One region of the Oceanobacillus sp. AG genome, then DNA from elsewhere that is predicted to be linked to it. Evidence: riboswitches for the same ligand, from Rfam matches in the RefSeq annotation. Region 1 holds a riboswitch; each other region holds the start of a gene.
What was found. A riboswitch is a leader RNA that binds a small molecule or an ion and turns the genes downstream of it on or off. The one in region 1 is predicted to bind S-adenosylmethionine.
Positions count from the first base shown of each region.

Region 2: it holds a riboswitch for S-adenosylmethionine, as region 1 does, so the genes downstream of both, GN217_RS00225 (O-acetylhomoserine aminocarboxypropyltransferase/cysteine synthase family protein) here and metK (methionine adenosyltransferase) in region 1, are expected to answer to the same signal.
Region 3: it holds a riboswitch for S-adenosylmethionine, as region 1 does, so the genes downstream of both, GN217_RS12735 (cyclase family protein) here and metK (methionine adenosyltransferase) in region 1, are expected to answer to the same signal.
Region 4: it holds a riboswitch for S-adenosylmethionine, as region 1 does, so the genes downstream of both, GN217_RS10805 (methionine biosynthesis PLP-dependent protein) here and metK (methionine adenosyltransferase) in region 1, are expected to answer to the same signal.

Region 1 is NZ_WOWT01000008.1:5,227-10,404, forward strand. Features, by position in the region: gene GN217_RS04980 (DUF1801 domain-containing protein) at 1-321, opposite strand, end outside; gene GN217_RS04985 (tetraprenyl-beta-curcumene synthase family protein) at 452-1,546, opposite strand; gene GN217_RS04990 (gamma carbonic anhydrase) at 1,648-2,172, shown strand; gene metK (methionine adenosyltransferase) at 2,555-3,760, opposite strand; SAM riboswitch class I at 3,882-3,987, opposite strand; gene pckA (phosphoenolpyruvate carboxykinase (ATP)) at 4,326-5,178, shown strand, end outside.
Region 2 is NZ_WOWT01000002.1:45,213-50,390, reverse strand. Features, by position in the region: gene cls (cardiolipin synthase) at 1-357, opposite strand, end outside; gene megL (methionine gamma-lyase) at 837-2,021, opposite strand; gene rarD (EamA family transporter RarD) at 2,308-3,213, shown strand; SAM riboswitch class I at 3,478-3,595, shown strand; gene GN217_RS00225 (O-acetylhomoserine aminocarboxypropyltransferase/cysteine synthase family protein) at 3,715-5,178, shown strand, end outside.
Region 3 is NZ_WOWT01000023.1:8,903-14,080, forward strand. Features, by position in the region: gene GN217_RS12730 (ABC transporter ATP-binding protein) at 1-412, opposite strand, end outside; gene GN217_RS12735 (cyclase family protein) at 696-1,448, opposite strand; SAM riboswitch class I at 1,524-1,627, opposite strand; gene GN217_RS12740 (hypothetical protein) at 1,725-2,165, opposite strand; gene GN217_RS12745 (LysR family transcriptional regulator) at 2,464-3,381, shown strand; gene GN217_RS12750 (thioredoxin family protein) at 3,555-3,794, opposite strand; gene GN217_RS12755 (response regulator transcription factor) at 3,951-4,619, shown strand; gene GN217_RS12760 (sensor histidine kinase) at 4,640-5,178, shown strand, end outside.
Region 4 is NZ_WOWT01000018.1:13,111-18,288, reverse strand. Features, by position in the region: gene GN217_RS10810 (bifunctional metallophosphatase/5'-nucleotidase) at 1-968, opposite strand, end outside; SAM riboswitch class I at 1,146-1,257, shown strand; gene GN217_RS10805 (methionine biosynthesis PLP-dependent protein) at 1,334-2,464, shown strand; gene GN217_RS10800 (YqhV family protein) at 2,917-3,192, shown strand; gene GN217_RS10795 (ATP-binding cassette domain-containing protein) at 3,163-3,963, opposite strand; gene ssuC (aliphatic sulfonate ABC transporter permease SsuC) at 3,989-4,753, opposite strand; gene GN217_RS10785 (aliphatic sulfonate ABC transporter substrate-binding protein) at 4,774-5,178, opposite strand, start outside.

The DNA of each region.
Region 1 (5,178 bases):
AGCTTTGCCGGCTTTATATTTCCCGAAGTTCTCGAGTAATTTTTCGCGCTTCCCCTCATCCATCATGACATAAATGCTATGTCGAGCTTTTCTAGGGGAAAAACCTACTATCGGTGCATCGCCTTCATGGCCAGAAGCATATTTATAATGGTAAGAACCATAACCGATAATACTTGGTCCCCACATTTTCGCTTTTCTTCCAGTTACACTCGAGAAAATATCCAACAATTTATAAGCATCTTCCCGCCGTTTCGGATGGTCTACCGATTCGATAAACTCCACGACATCCCGATCATTTTCTTTCGTTTTTAATTCATACATAAATTCAATCTCCCTTAACTCGTAAGTTAATCACGTATTAACGTTCTGTAATATCCCCTCCTCTATACATGAGGGAAACCCAATATGTGAAGGGGGCATAAACAGTCCGTAAATCCCTGATTCGGTTCAACTAACATTCCGTGGGGGGAAAGGAATTCCCCACGGAATGAAGTTTCACTTTATTATACAAACGAATATTGTAATGAAGAAATGCTCCCGACATTCCCGCTGTTTTTAACAATCTTTTCCTAACTTGTTTCCCTTCCCGTAACGATTCAACCTTTTCATCACTTAAATATAATGCAACAAGACCTTTAGGGATGAACTGATGGAAAGTCGAATCAGGTAGGTCCCGCGTACGGTCTTCTGCTAAGTGTATAAAATATTGTAACCGTTCGAGAAGCTCCACATCATCCCGGTAGTAATTACAAAAATTTAAATCTCCTTCCATTTCGTCTTCTTTTTGATCAATATAATAATCAAGTAAAATATGCAAGCCTTGCACAGATGGAAAATAACTGTACATTATATGTTGCGGAAGCGATGCAGTCATTTTCCCGCCCATTGCATAAGACACAAGACAAAAAATGCCAAGCGTTGATCCAGACGCTGCTGCAAATTCATACCAGCTTAATCCAAGCGCTTTATCTTTCTTTTCCTTATACCAAGTTGTCAGCCGCGGGATACGCTCTTCCACTTTGACGTGTTTATGTACTTGAAGGTCCGCATACAGCGTCCATAGTTCTAAACAATATTCCTGGATTTGTTCATAGTCGTCGATGTCTTTCAATGCAGCTTGACACGTAAGCACTAATTTCTCAAGATAACCCCCATCAGCTTTCTCCGACCGATAAGCATAATAATCTTGCAAAGCTGCTTCAGGACGGAGCGCATCCTTCATCGCCTCATGGAGCATACGAAAATCTTTCGGATCAAGTGATGTACTGCGATCACAGAGATTATCTAAGTAATCGCTGATCGTCTGATATGCAACGATAAAACGAATCGCTTTTTCATACTTCATTCCAGCAAGCAATGCGAACACAGCACCACCCTGACAATGGAATTTTTTTGAATCGATACTGGCTAGGGCTTGTAGTTGCAGTTCCTTATCTGGAATAGCTGCTGCTTTCTCTTCCCACCCTTTCATCTCTTCCTCAACAATAGGAAATAAAGTGTTGTAGACTTCATATAGTAACCCAGTTGCTGTATTCGGTACTTGCATTCCTTGCGCCTCCATCATTTCATCATTTTTACATAGATTTGTTATACTATCATTATTATCAACATTGAGCTTAAAAAATACAAGGGAATAGGAGTGTTCATATGATTGATCATTATCAGGGGGTTTATCCAAAAATTCATGATTCAGTTTTCCTAGCAAAAAACGCTGTTATAAATGGAGATGTCACAATCGATGAGGATTCGAGCATTTGGTTCCACGTTGTAATCCGCGGTGATATCGCACCAACAAGAATTGGTAAACGAGTCAGCATCCAAGACTTGACCGTTCTGCACCAAAGCCCTGATAATCCACTTATTATTGAAGATGACGTTACGGTCGGCCATCAAGTCACCCTACATTCAGCCATTATTAGAAAGAACGCCCTTATTGGTATGGGAGCAATCATCCTAGATGGGGCGGAAATCGGAGAAAATGCATTTGTAGCAGCAGGAAGCCTCGTGCCACCGGGGAAAAAAATTCCACCAAACACCTTATATATGGGAAACCCTGCAAAATACGCAAGAGACCTAACAGCGGCTGATTACCAAGAAATGGAACGGGTAAGAAAATCCTACGTGGAGAAAGGTCAATATTATAAAATACATACAGATTTGGGGAAAAAATAAATTTTCCTTTATACAATAAGAGCTATCCCGACTCAACGGAATAGCTCTTATTGCACTTCATATAAAGTGAAACTTCATTCAGTGGGGAATTCCCTCCCCACTGAATGTTAGTTGAACAGAATCAGGGATTTACGGACTGTTTATTCCCCACCTTCACATGTCGGACTTCCCTCCTATTTAAGGCAGGGATATTACAGACCGTTAATGCGTGATAAAACTATTAAAACGTATGAGCAACACCGAACTATCCTGTGAGGCACGATTACTACGCTACTTTGACTACTGGATACGCTAGTACAATCGGTCTTCGGTGGGACGAGTAACCTCATGTCCCCGGCAGCCGCGAAACTATACCATAATGACGTTTCCACCTTCGCGCTTTTTACTTTTCACAAACTATCTTTTGCAGTTCTTCAACTTTATCAAGTTTTTCCCACGGGAAAATAATGTCGGTTCTGCCGAAATGTCCATAAGCCGCTGTATTTTTATAAATCGGCTTCCGTAAATCAAGCATCTCGATCAGCCCTGCAGGTCGAAGGTCAAATAGCTTACGCACCGCTCCCACTAATACTTCTTCCTGATACTCGCTCGTTCCAAATGTGTCGATTGTGATGGATACAGGCTCTGCAACACCGATCGCATAAGCAAGCTGTACTTCACATTTTGCAGCAAGCCCTGCCGCCACGATGTTTTTCGCTACATATCGAGCTGCATAAGCTCCGGAACGGTCCACCTTTGTCGGATCCTTCCCACTGAAAGCACCTCCGCCGTGACGTGCGTAGCCTCCGTACGTATCCACGATGATCTTCCGGCCCGTTAAGCCGACATCACCTTGCGGACCGCCAAGCACGAAGCGGCCAGATGGATTGATGAAGTATTTTGTATCTTCATCTAAAAGCGCTTCTGGTATAACCGGTTTTATAACATACTCTCGAATGTCAGAAATAATCTGTTCATTCGGAATGTCTTCATGATGCTGAGTAGAAACAACGATTGTATCCACACGAACTGGTTGATTCTTTTCATCATATTCGACGGTAACTTGTGTCTTCCCATCTGGACGTAAATAATCCAATACCCGGTTTTTTCTTACATCGGAAAGACGTCTTGCAAGCTTATGGGAAAGACTAATTGGAAGTGGCATATATTCTTCCGTCTCTTTCGTCGCATAACCGAACACTAATCCTTGGTCACCTGCTCCGATTGCTTCTATTTCTTCTTCCATCTTCCCTTCTCTTGCTTCAAGTGCCTTATCGACCCCACCGGCAATATCAGGTGATTGCTCATCAATTGCAGTCATGACGGCACAAGTTTCATAATCAAAGCCATACTTTGCTCGGGTGTAACCAATGTCTTTCACCGTCTGGCGGACAATTTGCGGTATATCTACATAAGTTGTAGTTGTGATTTCACCTGCTACGAGCACCATTCCCGTTGTAACGACTGTCTCGCATGCCACACGTGCATCTGGATCTTCTTTTAAAATATCATCCAGTATCGCATCAGATATTTGATCCGACATTTTATCAGGATGTCCCTCTGTTACTGATTCTGAAGTAAATAAACGACGATTTGCATTTGCAGCCATTTGGCTTGTTCTCTCCTTTGTAATATGTAACGGAACCCAATCTCCATTCGTTCCATTATTCAAAGCATGAAAATAAAAATCCTTTCCCGCAAGTATGAGGAAAGGATTAATTAGCCTTTCACTCTTATTGTTCAAGGAAAATTCCTTGCAACAGATTAGCACCTTTCACAAATCGTGAGGTTGCTGGGCTTCACCGGGTCTGTCCCTCCACCAGCTCTGAATAAGAATTGAAATTATTATAACCTTATTTAAAAGGGATTCGTTACTTAATAATCGATTACTGAAAAATAGCGTATCATATTTCATTATTTTTTACCAGTTTTATTTTCATACTGTCTGTTCTTTGTTACAATCAAATATAGAACAACATATTGAAATCGTTTTCCAACAAAAATGATAACGAACTAAAATAGGTTACCGACAGTTCTCAAAAAATTTTTCAATTAGTATGGACTATTCCATTTAATGTGTTATACTAATGTCAGATTTAAGATAAGCGATAAGGAGGAAGTTTGCAGTCTTCCTTCAACAAAACCTTTTAAAAGGCAGGAGAATAAGAATGAAAATGGTGGAGAAATCATTGACAAACCAACTATTAGAACACGAGAATTTGAATCGAAACTATTCAGTAGCTCGTCTGGTGGAACGCGTGTTAGATCGAAATGAAGGCGTTCTAACTTCAACAGGAGCAGTAACTGCAACTACAGGTAAATATACAGGTCGTTCACCGAAAGACAAATTTATTGTTAAAGACGAGATTACGGAAGATACGGTTGAATGGGGTCCAGTGAATCAACCGATCGATGAAGCTTCCTTTGATAAGTTACACGAAAAGGTAGTAAATTACTTAATGGAAAAGGACGAAGTTTATCAGTTCCAAGGCTTTGCTGGAGCGGATGAAAAATATCGTTTACCGATCCAAGTAATTAACGAATTTGCCTGGCATAATCTTTTTGCCCGTCAACTATTTATAACACCTACAGAAGAAGAACTTAAAACACATCAAGCAGAATTTACGGTTATTTCAGCACCGCATTTTAAAGCAGACCCTGCAGAAGATGGGACGAATTCAGAGACATTCATCATCATTTCCTTCAAGAAGCGTGTCGTATTAATCGGGGGAACGGAATATGCAGGGGAAATTAAAAAGTCGATTTTCTCTGTAATGAACTATCTGCTGCCACAGCAGGATGTTCTATCGATGCACTGCTCAGCGAACGTTGGTCAAGAGGGTGACGTGGCATTATTTTTCGGCCTATCCGGAACCGGAAAAACGACTCTTTCTGCTGATCCATACCGCCGGTTGATTGGTGATGATGAACATGGCTGGAGTCCGAATGGTGTATTTAATATTGAAGGCGGCTGTTATGCTAAATGTGTTAATCTTTCTGCAGAGAAAGAGCCACAAATTTTCAACG
Region 2 (5,178 bases), on a different contig from region 1:
GTTGTTCTGAGATAAAAGGGAAGAATCTGTTCGTAAATTTAAATAAACCAGGCTCGCATATTTTTTCATATCTGCGTCGCTATATTCGAGTTCATCATTTTCAATATCACGAAGCTGAGACTGAACCGCCGCCTTTAATCCGAGTTTACTCTTCGTGTCCCAGACAAAAATCCGTCCATTACTGATTGGCTTTCCAAAGATTAAATAAAGAATAAATCCAGCAACTGGGATAAATAAAAGGACCATAAGCCAAGCCCAGGTGGACGAAGCGTTTTTCCGCTCCAGAAAGATAATCGACAACCCGAGAATGATATTAACTAATATTGTAATGTTCAACAAAATTGCAACTAAACTCATCCAACCAGCCCTCTTCATCAATCAAATCAACTAATATACTATAATATAGCACAACTCCCCCACCACTTCGAGCGGGACATTGGGGTCAGAGTATTTGTCCCGGTGTGGTGGGACATCGGGGTCAGAGTATTTGTCCCGGTGTGGTGGGACATCGGGGTCAGAGCTTTTGTCCCAGTTCGGTGGGACATCGGGGTCAGAGTATTTGTCCCGGTGTGGTGGGACATCGGGGTCAGAGCTTTTGTCCCGGTGTGGCGGGACATCGGGGTCAGAGCATTTGTCCCAGTTTGGTGGTGGGACATCGGGGTCAGAGTATTTGTCCCGATTTCTGTTAGAAAGTGGGGCAAAGCATTTACCTCAATTAATATACCCTACGAAGACAAGTTGAACACAAAAAACATCCTACCCCAAATCGGAATAAGATGTTTCTTTCCATTTATACGTATTAACAGTCTGTAATACCCCACAGAATGTGTATCACTTTAAACATGCTCTAGCGCTTGTTCCAAGTCATCCCAAATATCTTCCCAAGCTTCAAGCCCGATCGAGAGCCGGATCAATTGATCGGTAATGCCCATCTTTAAACGAGACGCTTCCGGCACGACTGCATGTGTCATTGTTGCTGGATGTTCAATCAATGTCTCCGCATCCCCGAGACTCACTGCAATTTTAATAAAATTCAAGCGGTTCATAAAGTACTGGGCATCTTGTTTACTTCCTTTTATTTCAAAAGAAATCATTCCGCCACTCTTATTCATCTGCTTTGCTGCAATTTTTCCGTCGCTTGATTCCGTATCGCCTGGAAAATAAATCGAAGCAACTTTTGGATGCCCTTTTAACTTTTCAAAAATATTGGCTGCATTTTCACAGTGACGGCCCATTCGAATGGGCAATGTTTTCAAGCCGCGGAGCAGTAACCACGCATCAAATGGTGACATAATTCCGCCAATGTCCTTACGCGCGGTGATTGCCAAATCATCAATAAAATCTGCTTTACCGACGACAAGACCAGCAATGACATCACCATGGCCTCCAATATATTTCGTAGCACTATGAAGAACGACGTCACAACCTAAATCAAGCGGGCACTGTAAATAAGGTGTAGAGAACGTATTGTCCACGACGACTGGAATACTATATTCTTTCGCAACTTTTGTTACAAGTTCCAAATCAATAAGCTTCATTGTAGGATTGATCGGTGTTTTAACATAAATCAATGCGGTTTCTGGTTTTATTTTAGCGTGGATTGCATCTTCTGAGTCAAGCAGGGAGAAGTCTGACGTGATATTGTATTTTTCCTTCATCAGTGTTAATAATCCGTACGTGCAGCCGTAAAGCCCAGCAGAGCATAAAACATGATCATTTGACTTCGTTAAGGATAATAAAACCGCCGAGACAGCCGCCATACCTGAAGCAAAAGCAAGACCTTTCTCTCCATTTTCAAGCCGGGCAATCCGCTCCTCAAGCACACGAACGGTCGGATTTCCTAAACGCGAATAAACAAATCCCTCCTCTTCCCCGCTAAATCGTCTTTCGCCTTGTTCTGCCGTGTCAAAAACATAAGTGGATGTTTGAAATAGTGGAATGGACAGACTTCCGAGCATTTCCTTCTCATCATAACCCTCATGAATCACTGCAGTTTCAAACCTTTGATATTTCTTTGTCATATGCTTCCTCCCCTTTACTTCTCATTTCAAAATGAAGCAATATCTCTATAACTAGCATACAAGAAAAAACACTATTATGAAAGCGTTTTCCAAGGGAGTTGGGACACTTGGGGGACACTTGGGGTCAGAGCGTTTGTCCCAATGGGACAGTTACACTGACCCCAATGTCCCACCTACCAGCGGGACAAATGCACTGACCCCCTGTCCCGATTCTTGCGTTTTTGCGTAATTAGTCTTAATATTGTTTTTATACTTACAGAGGGGTTAGGATGGGGGATTGGTGACGATGGAATCGAGGGAAATGAAGTTAGGTACGTTATATACGTTTAGTGCATATTTGCTTTGGGGTTTCTTAACAATGTACTGGAAACTTCTCGATCATGTGAATCCAATGGAAACGCTCGCCCATCGAATTGTCTGGTCATTCATTTTCATGATTGCTTTACTGCTTACAATCAAACAATTCCGTTCGTTTCTCCATACGTGCCGAAATTTATTACGAAATCCAAAGGACCTACTAGCTATTGCAGCTGCTTCAATTCTTATCTCGACGAATTGGTTCTTATTCATTTGGGCAGTCGCGAATGGTTACGTCCTCCAAGCAAGCCTAGGCTATTATATTAATCCATTAATGAGCATTTTCTTAGGTATTGTCGTTTTAAGGGAACAAGTAACGATGCGACAAGGATTTGCCTTTCTTCTGTGTGCCATAAGTGTCCTTTATCTGAGCGTATCAAGCGGTGTCTTTCCCTGGGTCTCACTCGCCCTTGCAACAAGCTTTGCAATCTATGGGCTTCTAAAAAAGAAAATCAACATTAGCTCCACCCATGGCCTAACGATTGAAACGATGCTAGTTACACCAATTGCAGCGGGCTACCTTTTCCTGCTACCACGTCAAGCTTTCACTCTGTCCTCTGCTATATCCGGGACAAATCTTTTACTTATTGGCGCAGGGATCGCCACAGCAATTCCACTTTTATTATTTGCTAATGGAGCAAAAGCAATTCCGCTATCTATGGTAGGGATTTTACAATTCATTACACCGACGATCATGCTCTTCCTAGGAGTATTCGTCTATCATGAAGCTTTTTCAATAGAAAAATTTATCGCCTTTTTATTTATCTGGTTTGCATTAATTCTCTATTTAAGCTCGGTATATCATCACCCAGCGAAAAGACAGGCAAATACATAAGAATGGGGTCAGAGCACTTGTCCCAGTGGGACAGATACACTGACCCCAATGTTCCAGCGCCTGCGGGACAATTGCTCTGACCCCCATGTCCCAGACCAGCGGGACAAACGCTCTGACCCCATGTCCCGGTATCAATCTTTTTTAAAAAACCAACTAAAGGGGTTGACATTAGTCTGGATTAAACGTTATAATCATCTGTAAATTTATAAAAGATTTTTAAGTAGCGCAATTAACGCGCTTCTAGCAAATCTGAAGCAAGAAATCTTCTTATCAAGAGCGGCGGAGGGATTAGGCCCGATGAAGCCCGGCAACCTTGAAGTAAGCAATTTTACTTTTAATGGTGCTAAATCCTACAGATCTACCCGGATCTGGAAGATAAGAGGAGGATATGTATAGTAAACTATACGCCCCTCTTCTTAAGGAAGGGGGGCGTTTTAATTATTCCCCTCTCTCCAAAACATTCCAAGCTACATATTTTTCAAAACCAAGGAGGAATTATCAATGTCAGAATTCAACATTTTCAATTTAGAAACACAAGCTCTTCACTCTGGTCAAGAGGAAGCAGATCCAACATCACGGGCAAGAGCGGTTCCGATTTATGAAACAACTTCCTATGTTTTCCGGGATACGGAGCATGCACAAAATCTTTTCGGGCTCACAGAAGCAGGAAACATTTATACAAGAATCACCAACCCGACCGTCGGAGCTTTTGAACAACGGATTGCGGATCTTGAAGATGGTGTAGGAGCAGTGGCAACATCTTCCGGAATGGCTGCTATTACGCTCGCTATTCTAAACATCGCTGGAACCGGTGATGAAATCATTGCGGACAGCAATCTTTACGGTGGAACGTATAACCTGTTCCTAAACACCTTACCGAAATACGGAATCACATTTAAGCTAGTAGACGGAACAAACCCGGAGAATTTCCGTGCAGCAATCACGGATAAAACGAAAGCAATATTCGGGGAAACGATTACGAACCCAAGCTTGAACGTATTTGATATTGAAGCAGTTGCTGAAATCGCGCATGAAAATGGGCTTCCACTCATTATCGATAATACATTTGCAACCCCATTCATCACAAAACCAATTAGCTGGGGCGCAGATATTGTGATCCACTCGGCAACGAAATGGATTGGCGGTCATGGTTCAACTATCGGCGGTGTCGTTATTGACGGTGGACGCTTCAACTGGGATAACCCGCGTTTCCCTGAGTTCACAACACCGGACGATAGCTATAAAGGTTTAAAATACGCAGATGTAGGACCGGCTGCATATGCAACAAAATTACGTGTTCAACTTCTACGTGATATTGGTGCATCACTAAGTCCAAAGAGCGCATTCACTTTCATTCAAGGGCTAGAGTCTTTACAAGTACGTATTGATCGTCATTTGGAAAATACGAAAGAGGTCGTTAAGTACCTAAAGAACCACCCAGCTGTTGAATGGGTCAACTATCCAGGGCTTGAGGAGCACCCATCCTATGAATTGGGGAAAAAGTATTTAAACCGAGGCGCAGGATCTATAATTACATTTGGTATTAAAGGTGGCCGGGAAGCAGGACGTAAGTTGATCGATAACATTACCCTCTGGTCCCATGTGGCAAACGTTGGAGATTCGAAATCCCTTATTATTCATCCCGCTTCAACGACACACCAACAACTAAGTGCAGAGGACTTACAAAAGAGTGGTACGCCTGAAGAGCTTGTCCGGCTATCAATTGGTCTTGAGTCAACGAAAGATATCTTGAAAGACCTTGACCAAGCTATTGCAAAAGCAACTGGTGAAGCACCACAATTCACACCGACTGCGGATGACGCAGCTAACTGGTTGCTCCATTCGCCTTTCGATCGCTCCAATGGGTTGAGAAAGAAAACAATTGCAGTTACTGGTGTTGATGAAGCAACCGAGAAGAAGTTGCGTAACTACGGTTTTGAAGTTGTAGCGGTTGAGGAGCCAAAA
Region 3 (5,178 bases), on a different contig from region 1:
TCCCAAGTGAGTATCGGCCAACTTTTTCATTCATTACTTTTTCCAGACCGACAAGTTTAACCGTCTCATCAATTCTTTCCTGCGTAATCCCTGGAATCATCCTTGCATATTGTTTTAAGTTTTGTGCGCCTGTTAAAAAGGGGTAGAGCTCTGGATTTTCAACGATTCCGCCAACTTCACGGATTGCTTCTTTAAATTCTGTTTTAATACTTTTGCCGAGAATATGTACGTCGCCTTCTGTGAGTTTCATTAACCCTACCATCATACGGATTGTCGTTGTTTTCCCGGCACCATTTGGTCCAATGAAGCCGAATACTTCCCCTCTATTAATGGTAAAGGAAAGGCCTTTAATGATTTCTTTATTGCCGATACGTTTTCGGACATTCGTCAATTGCATTGCAATTTCGGTCATTCTATTCCCTCCTCTATCGTGTTCTCTAGGTGGTACGGAAAAAGGGGTGGGAAAGTTTCATTTTTACTGATTTTGGTAATAATATATTCAAAAAGATGATCGGCAGAAATGTTTTTCTAGCCGATCATCTTTTACTGTAAGGGCACTTCCGCCTTTGATTTAAGGGGAGCTATGCTTTTATATTACCCCATACTTTTTTTGCTTCTGTGCTACCTCACTGAATGAAGTTTCACTTTACGAATAAACCAAGAATACTCGTGACTTCAGTTGTGAGAGATTTAATTTAGGGTAGTATTGCGAACGATCGTACAGGAAATCCACTTGCTTTTTCAGGCTTTGGAACGATATTGAAAATGATGGCACCTTTTGTTGGAACTTTATCCAGATTGGTTAGCAGTTCGATCTGATAGGTGTCTTGCTCTAGTACGTAATATTCTCCGATGAGTCTGCCGTTTTTTGCAGCGTCGATAGCGGAGTCGGTGTCAAAGGTTTCGTGGCCGACTGCTTTGATTTTTCTTTCTTCAAATAGGAATTCGAGAGCGTCAATTCCCCAGCCGGGAAGATGTGGATTACCGTCTTCATCCTTATTCTCAAAACGCTCTTTATCTGGCCAACGCTTGCTCCAATCGGTACGTAAGGCGACAAATGTGCCTGCTTCAATTTCACCGTGGACTGCTTCGAACTTGAGGATATCTCCTTTCGTCAAGGTGAAGTCATGGTTATGTGCTGCTTCCCTTGATTTATCAATGACTATGAGCGGTAAGACAAGTTCTTTTAATTTAAGTTCATCAAGGTAGCGCTGATGTCTTACGAAATGAACTGGAGCATCGATATGAGTACCGTATTGTCCGGCAAAAGAGAACTGTTGGGCAAAGAACCCATCGTCATGGTTGTAAAGTGTCTTGAATGCGGCGTCATCAAATGCTGCAAAATGCGGTGAATCAGGGCCGAAAGTGTGAGTCAAATCAACCCATTCTTTTTCTTTCAGTAGTGAGATTGCTTTTTGTAATTCTATTGCTGCTTGTATTGTCGTCAATTTCATCCCCCCTAAAATTATAAAAAACCCTCTTCTTGAAATAAGAAGAGGGTTAGGTAGCATATCTGCCGGCTCTTCTTATCTTCGAGCAAATGCATGCTCCTGGAATTGGCACAGTACTCCAAAAGCCTGTTGCCGAGGTCTCAAAGGGCCAGTCCCTCCACCTCTCTGGATAAGAAAAAATATTAAGAAATTAGTTAAATAATAGAATATACCGAAACCAGAAGAAAGTCAACACTTAATTCGGGGACAGGGGGTCAGAGCATCTGTCCCAGTTTACCGGCAAAAAATAATTATTTCATAAGGGGTTGTTTGGGCTGGAATACTCTTTGTTGCTGCACCATAAACAACAATTAAATTTCTCCTAGCAGGGTTTTGTTTGAAGTCTTGCCCGTTTGTTAATTGCATCTGTGTATCAGGACCGATATTTAGCTGCAAAGAGCCGTCACTGCTGATTAATTGCTCATTAAAATAACTTACCTTTACTTGGCTATATGGATTTTCCTTCACGATAACTAATGCCCGGTATTGCGGTGGATAAATTAAAATTGTGGCTGCATCCCCATCATAATAACCGGTGATCTGATCTCCGACTTTGATTTTTTCCTGATATAGAAAGAACGTATCTGGTCCTGCAACGAAGTTTACGACAGCACCGGCATCATTCTGAACAGATATAAACTTGTAACAACCGAAATTATCATTAGGCGGATACATCGGAAAGTCATCTACACTTGTGACGCGGCCGGTAAATGATTTGAAATTGATTCTACTCACTGGAACCACTCCTTTTTATAAAATTAGCCCACAATAGTTTATGAGAACTTAGGTTAAAAGTGCTGGAGTGGGACAAGTGCTCTGACCCCATGTCCCAGTGGGACACGGGGGTCAGAGCACTTGTCCCGATTTCTATACAGGGTGTGTTGGTTATGATTTAATGGAAATAATGGAAAAGTTATTGAGGTTGTTCGGTATATGGATGTTTAGACCATAATAAAGATGGAGGAGGGATTTAATGGAATTAAGACAGCTGGAATATTTCATGACTGTATGTGAAGAACTGCATTTTACGAGGGCTGCTGAGAAATTGAACATTGCCCAGCCGACATTAAGCCAGCAAATCAAAGTTTTAGAAGGCGAGGTAGGAATTCCGCTCTTTGACCGGATAGGGAAAAAGACTGCATTAACGGAGGCCGGAGAGATTTTATATAAGCATTGTAAGCAGATTTTCTATGAATTGGAACAAGCACAAGCGGCAATTGGAGAACTGAATGGATTGGAAAGAGGAAGGCTTACAATCGGATCCTTGCTTACTTGTATGAATTACCTACTTCCTCCTGCACTAGTTCGCTTCAAAGCTCTTTATCCGAATATCAAACTGTCTGTCCATGGATTGCGGACAGAAGAGATTGAAAGAAGCATACTGGAAAATAAACTGGATCTTGGTCTTACGTTCCTGCCGAATGGAAATGATGAGTTGGAGGAAATTTCATTATATACAGAGGAACTGGCACTTGCTGTTCCCAAAGGTCATCCACTTGCGATAAAGTCGGCAGTAAACTTTGATCAAATTACCAATATCCCATTAATACTTATGCCGGAAAATTATCAACTTCGGCAGTTAATTAAGGGCTACGCTCGAACTGTCGGGATCACGATTAATCCGGCACTTGAGCTGACAACATTGGAATCAATTATCCAACTGACGGAAAAAGGTATGGGAGCCCCCATTTTACCACTGCCGTACTTGGAACATTTAAATAATCAAGATATAAAAGTTGTGAAAATACTAAATCCAACCCCACAAAGGGAAATTGGTATTATCTATCGAAAAGATAAATTCATGTGTACAGCAACCAGAGCCTTTATCGGAGAAGTGACGAAAGCAGTAGCAGGTGGGGTAGAGGAGCAGGCTATTAACATCAATCCATGAAAAAAGCAGTTCAGGCACTAAGTTGTCTGAACTGTTTTATCAATTATATTTCTATAAATTATGAAAATACAGTGGGACAAGTGCTCTGACCCCCTGTCCCAACCCCCTGTCCCACTGACAAGAACGCCCGAACCGTCGCCCTAGGGAGATTGGTTCGGGTGTTGTTTTGGTTTTTAGTCTTTTTTAACATCTTCCATACTTGCGCCGTAATTAATATGATAGGTCTGTCCGTTCAGCACTAATGCTGGAACAGATTTTACTCCAGCCTCTTCTGCTTCATTGATTCTAGAAGGATTTTCCTCGAAATGGACAATTTCTAAATCTACTTTCGAATCATCTAGATAATCTAATACCATTTTTTCCGCATTGACGCATACTGGACAACCCGCATGATAAAATATTGCTTTCTGCATGTGAATACCTCCTTTTTCTCTTATATTTAGCTTAGAACAAGTAGGTAGCTATAACAATTAGAAATTTTCTATCGTAATGATAGGTTTTAACTATGCTAAGATAAAAGAATAGAGTAAATGATAATAAAAAAACATGAATAATAAATGGAGGGGCATATGGTTCATATATTATATATTGAAGATGATAAAGAAATAGGTCATTGGGTCTCAACAGATTTAACGGAAAGAGGTTATAAAATAACATGGCTGCAGTCTGGGGAAAATATGGAGAGCTATTTGACTTCGATAGATTTAGCGATTTTAGATGTAATGCTGCCTGGATTAGATGGATTTTCTCTTGGCAAGCGTCTGAAAAAAAGTGCACCAGATATACCAATTATTATGCTTTCGGCTCGAACTGCCGTGGAGGATAGACTGGAAGGTCTCCGTTTTGCAGACGATTATGTGACAAAACCCTTTCATCCCGATGAACTCGCTGCCCGGATTGAAGTATTGCTGCGAAGGTTCCAGCGACATGACGAAGTATTAGAAATTAAGCATTTGCAGATTTACCCGAAAGGCATGCGGATTATCAACAAAAATAATGAGGAGGAAATATTATTAACAGGTAAACAATATCATTTATTCCAGTACTTTATCCGACACTTAAATCAAATATTAACAAAAGAGCAATTATATGAAGGTATCTGGGGAGAGAGCTATATCGAAGGTGATAAAACATTAATGGTGCATATCCGATATTTACGAGAAAAAATTGAAGAAAATCCATCTGTACCAACAGTCATTGAAACGATTCGCGGTATTGGATATCGGGTGAAACAATGAGGAATTTCTTCAGGTCTCTGTTGGCAAAATACATGCTCCTAATCGTGATCGCAATTTCTTTAGTACAAATTGCTTCCATAACGATTGGACTATTTGTATACGGATTCGCCGAAAATGTTGAAAACCGTTATCTTAAAGAGGGAATAGACACGGAAACGATTGAAGAAAGATGGCATGAAGATGCGAGCCATCTAGAACAGATTTCAGAAGAGGTTATCCAGCAACACTTTGCTAAATGGAAAGAAGACTTTCCTGAGGCTACAATGTTTTGGGTAGATGGGTCCGGGATATTACGAGAAAAAATTGGTAGCAATCATGATATTCCAACGGAGTGGAGTGCAAGAGAAACTGCATCCTTTATTAAAAGCCGGTATGATGGTGATCCTTTTACTGTCATTACATTAATGGAAGAATCGGATGGTTTTATTGTTTTTGAAATACCTCGCGAGGCCCTGCAACTCCCAATGCAGTCTGTTTACGATCATTATGGGGATATTTTGATAATCGGACTATTGTCGATTGTTTTATTGTTCATTATCGTATCCTTTCTATTTTTCCA
Region 4 (5,178 bases), on a different contig from region 1:
TCAAGCAGAAGTCCAGCATTCAACAAAGATGCATCAGCATCCGTCCATTTCCGTACTGTTTCCGTCAAATCTTGCATCATCGGCACATCGCTAAACCAATCCGCTTGAAACCCTTCTTCTAGATAAACAACTTCTGTTCCCAATATTCCAGAAGCTTCTTTTTCCAATTCAGTAAGCAGCCCTCTCGTATCTTCATCTTCGGGATAGCTTGATACATCTGTTGTATAAGCCTCTTTATGGATGAGCTCCTTTTTATCATGATCATATGTTAAGATAACTTCGCCAACATACATACAATGCTTGCCAGCAGCAGTGAGAAGACTGTTGTTCACATATTCACCGGTCCGCAACAGATGGTGAGTATGCCCTCCAATAATAACGTCGATATCCGGGAATTTCCGCGCAATCGCTTCATCTTCACTAATTCCTAAATGGGATAGAAGAATGATAATATCCGCTTCTTTCTTTAAAGAGGCCAGCTGTTTTTCCAACTCTTCAAAGGGGGAAGTTAGGTACCAGCCGAGTAGCCCGTAAAAAGCATTGAACGGAGCAGTAAGCCCGATCATTCCGATCCTTAGTCCCGATTCCGTCTGGATAATTCGAGTATCGTGCAGCCATGCAGGTGGATTATGTTCTTTATGCTTCAAGTTCGCACAGACAACTTCAAATTCCGCCCCGTCGTATAAATGATATAAATCATCATGGGATAGTGTAATCCCTTCGTTGTTCCCAAGTGTGATGACATCATAACCGACCTCGTTTAAAAGCTTCACATTCGCCTTTCCCATCGAAGCCTCCGATATTGGATGAACACGGTCCATATGGTCACCAACATCAACTAAATAATGGGCTTCCTCCCGAGCGATACGATTCTTTTTCATATCCTTTAAATAGCCAGCTGTCCGCGGCCACTGGCTGAAATCACTATGCAAATCATTTGTATAATAAAAATAAAGTTTTTCCTTCATAAATATTGCTCCTTAGCCTAAACCGTCCATAATCAAATGGATTCCTATAAGAAACTATATCAGCGATTCTTCCTGATGCAAACTATTTTGCATATTCATTATGTATTCTTTATTTCTCTTGCATTTTCTGAATAGCTGTACTATTATATATTCAATCATTAAAAACTTCATAATTTTTTCTTATCAAGAGAGACGGAGGGATTTGGCCCAATGAAGTCTCAGCAACCAGCTTAAATACGTGAGCCCGGTGCTAATTCCAATTGACGGCCTGCCGTCTTGAAGATAAGAAGAGCGTACTTGTGTAGATACCGGGACCTTCTTCTTATAGAAGGTCTCTTTTTTATTACGAAGAATAGGGTGATAAGATGACAAAACAAAAGATTGAAAGTCGTTTAGTCCAATTAGGAAATCGATCGGATAAAAAAACGGGAGCAGTAAGTACACCGATTTACTTAACTACTGCCTATGAACATCAGGGTCTCGGTGAATCAACCGGATACGATTATAGCAGAACGAAAAATCCGACGCGAGAGATCCTGGAAAAGGGCATTGCCGATTTGGAAAATGGCTATGCAGGATTCGCCTGCAGTTCCGGAATGGCTGCCATTCAACTTGTATTATCCTTGTTTAAATCTGGGGCTTCCTTATTGTTTTCAGCGGATGTGTACGGTGGAACCTATCGTTTATTAAAGCAATATGAGGAAAAATACAATATAAAGGCATGCTATTCCGAGTTCGCATCGGTCGCTGCTGTAGAGGCATTGATTACGGAAAGTACAAAAGCTATCTTCATTGAGACTCCGACGAACCCGCTCATGGAGACAATTGATATCCCAACATATGCCGAACTCGCTAAAGAACATGATTTATTACTCATTGTCGATAACACTTTTTTAACACCTTATTTACAGCAGCCACTAGAGCTCGGTGCCGATATCGTCATTCATAGTGCAACGAAATATATTGGCGGCCATAATGATGTATTGGCGGGATTAGTCGTCGCAAAAGATGAAGATATTTCAGAACTCCTTGCAACGAATCATAATTCTTCTGGGGCAGTGCTTTCCCCTGCCGATTCTTTTTTAATTGTTCGAGGGATGAAGACACTTGGACTGCGCATGAAACGTCATGAGGAGAATGCGAAGAAAATAGTGGAATATTTAAATGTGCACGATGCAGTCGAGAATGTTCTATATCCAGGAGTTGGCGGGATGCTTTCGTTCCGTTTACAGGATGAAGCTTTAATTAATCCATTTTTACAAAATCTGCAGCTGATCACCTTTGCAGAAAGCCTAGGTGGTGTCGAAAGCTTTATTACATATCCGACCACACAGACCCATGCCGATATTCCGCTGGATGAGCGGGAAAGTCGCGGGGTCGATGACCGCCTCTTACGCTTTTCTGTTGGAATTGAGCATATTGATGATCTCATTTTAGATCTTGATACGGTTTTTGAAAAAATCCAGGCAGCTACTGTTTTTGGATTAAATAAATGAAAGTGGGATATAACACTAGAGATAAACCCTACAAATCATAATAACGCTCCCGAAATTTACTAAGTGCGTTTGGAGACTGCATCGGTCGCTGTGTCTCATTAAGATTTCTCCCTCTGCAGCAGTCTCTGCATAGTCGAAGCTGGTAAGAAGGTTTGTTTGAAGTGGTCCTATCTTTATCTGCAGAAAATACCTATCTTTTAAGAGAATCCCCTTAAAAGATAGGTATTTAAATTAATAAAAATTGCTTTTAATGCAGTTTTAATATTATTTTGCAGCGAGTTGTAAGGTCATCGGAAGAATACAGATCTCTTTCATATATAAAGGCATAAACCCCTTCTTTCATCTTTTGCATACATACTTCCCTTTTTAAGCTTGTAATTTTTCATACAGTCCTTTTTTGGACTGGCCGGGCATATATTTAAAAATAAACATATTTTTGCAGGGGGAGTACGATGTTTAGTCTATTGGAAAAGGCTGTTCTGTCTATAGCCTTATTACGGATTTTTTCCGGTTCGATCGAAATATTTGCGGCATTTTTAATGATTAAATTTAATGAGATAGAAAAAACTTTAATCATTAATAGTTCACTCGCTTTTGTCGGCCCCCTTATCCTCCTGCTCACTACTGCAATTGGGATAATCGGGATGTCCACAAAAATATCCTTTAGTAAATTCCTGTGGATTTTTCTTGGCGTTGCTCTAATTATTTACGGAATTAAGAAGGGATAGTGATTTTTCATGAAACGGTTGTGTATATTCTTTTTCTGTTCTTTTATTCATAATTCTTGTAAGGATTTCTTCTACATACATACCAAAGGTCGGGTTTGTTCGTTTTCTTGGCCGTGCCAACGCAATGTTTTGGTTTAACGCTATCCTCCCATCCTCTATTAATATCACCCTGTCCGCTATTGCAACTGCTTCTTCTACATCATGTGTAACAAGAATTGCTGTAAATTTCTTTTCTGTCCATAATGTTTCAATCAGTTCTTGCATTTCTAACCTTGTTAGCGCATCAAGTGCGCCTAGAGGTTCATCTAGTAGAAGTAAATTTGGCTCATGAACCAATGCTCTTGCTAAAGCAACCCGCTGTTTTTGACCACCGGAAAGCATGGAAGGAAAGTCATTTGCTCTATCTTCCAGCCCCACTTGGGTGAGGGATTCTAAAGCTTTCTTTTGCTGATCGCCAGGGAGTCCGATACAGACATTATCAATTACCCGCTTCCACGGAAGCAACCTGCCATCTTGAAACATCATTCGGGCCTTTTTATTTAGACCTTGTAATCGCTCCTCATTCAATTGAATCGAACCAGCCTTGGCATCTTCTAGGCCTGCAACAAGGCGGAGGAATGTACTTTTCCCGCAACCACTTTTCCCTACAATCGCAACAAATTCTCCTGCCTTTATATTTACGTTTACCCCATTTAATACTTCGCGCTTACCATAACTTTTTTCAAGGCTATTGATTTGAACGTTTACGCCATTTCGTTGTAACGATAGCAAATCAACTCCCCCCCTTTAATATTCTTCATGTATTCCATTTTAATAACCTTCCTTCGAGATACCTCGCAATAACATCAGACACCTTCCCAAACACTGCATAAATGAGAATACTTAAGACGATAATATCCATTTGCATAAACTCTCTAGCATTCATAGCCATATAGCCAATCCCCGATTGAGCAGAGATTGTTTCCGCGACGATTAGTGTTAACCACATCACTCCAAGGGAAAATCTAATTCCAACTAAAATGGAAGATAGTGCACCTGGTAAAATGACATGAAAAAATAGTTTGTAGCCTTTTAATCCATAAGACTCACCCATTTCAATTAATCGCTTATCAACCGATTTAATTCCGTGATACGTATTAATATAAACGGGAAACAACACCCCCAAAGCTACGAGAAATATTTTTGATGTTTCCCCTATCCCAAACCAAAAAATCACAAGCGGAATCAAAGCCAAATGCGGGATGTTCCGCAACATTTGAATGGATGTATCAAACAGTAAATCGGAAATGCGAAATACGCCATTTAGTAAACCAAGCATAAAACCGATTGATCCACCGATGATAAAGCCAACTGCTGCTCTTGTTAAGCTAATGGACATATGGTCATACAATTCCCCGTTTCCTAGTAGAAGAATTGCCGCTTCGATGATTTGTGTTGGGGCAGGTATTATTCTTTCTGAAAGAATGCCTGTAATGGACATAAGTTGCCAAACAATGATTAACGAGCATGGAATAAGCCAAGGCAATAGGCTTCTTGTTGATGTTCGCTTATTTCCTTTCATATCAATACCCCCATCTTCCGTTACTCCGTTGTTTCCCTAACCTTTATGGACTTTGGTATAATATCCAGTTGGTAAAAAATGCCTGCAATTTCCTGTTGTTCTTCCATGATCTCTTCTGACAAATCTTCTACACCATACGTTCTCCGTTCAATCATCATGCGAATAGCCGCTTCATCGATTCCCAATATAGGTACTAACATATCAACTAACTCATCAGGATTTTCGTTAGCCCATCTTGATGATGCGGCAACTTCCTCTATAATTATTTCAATGACTTCAGGATACTTCTCCTTAAAGGTTTCGGTAGCTACAAAAAAATCTCTATCTGTTGTTAAACCTTCCCCATCAATAAGAAGTCTGCCATTTGATTCAAGCTCAGTCGATGCCACGTACGGGTCCCATACAACCATTGCATCAATCGTACC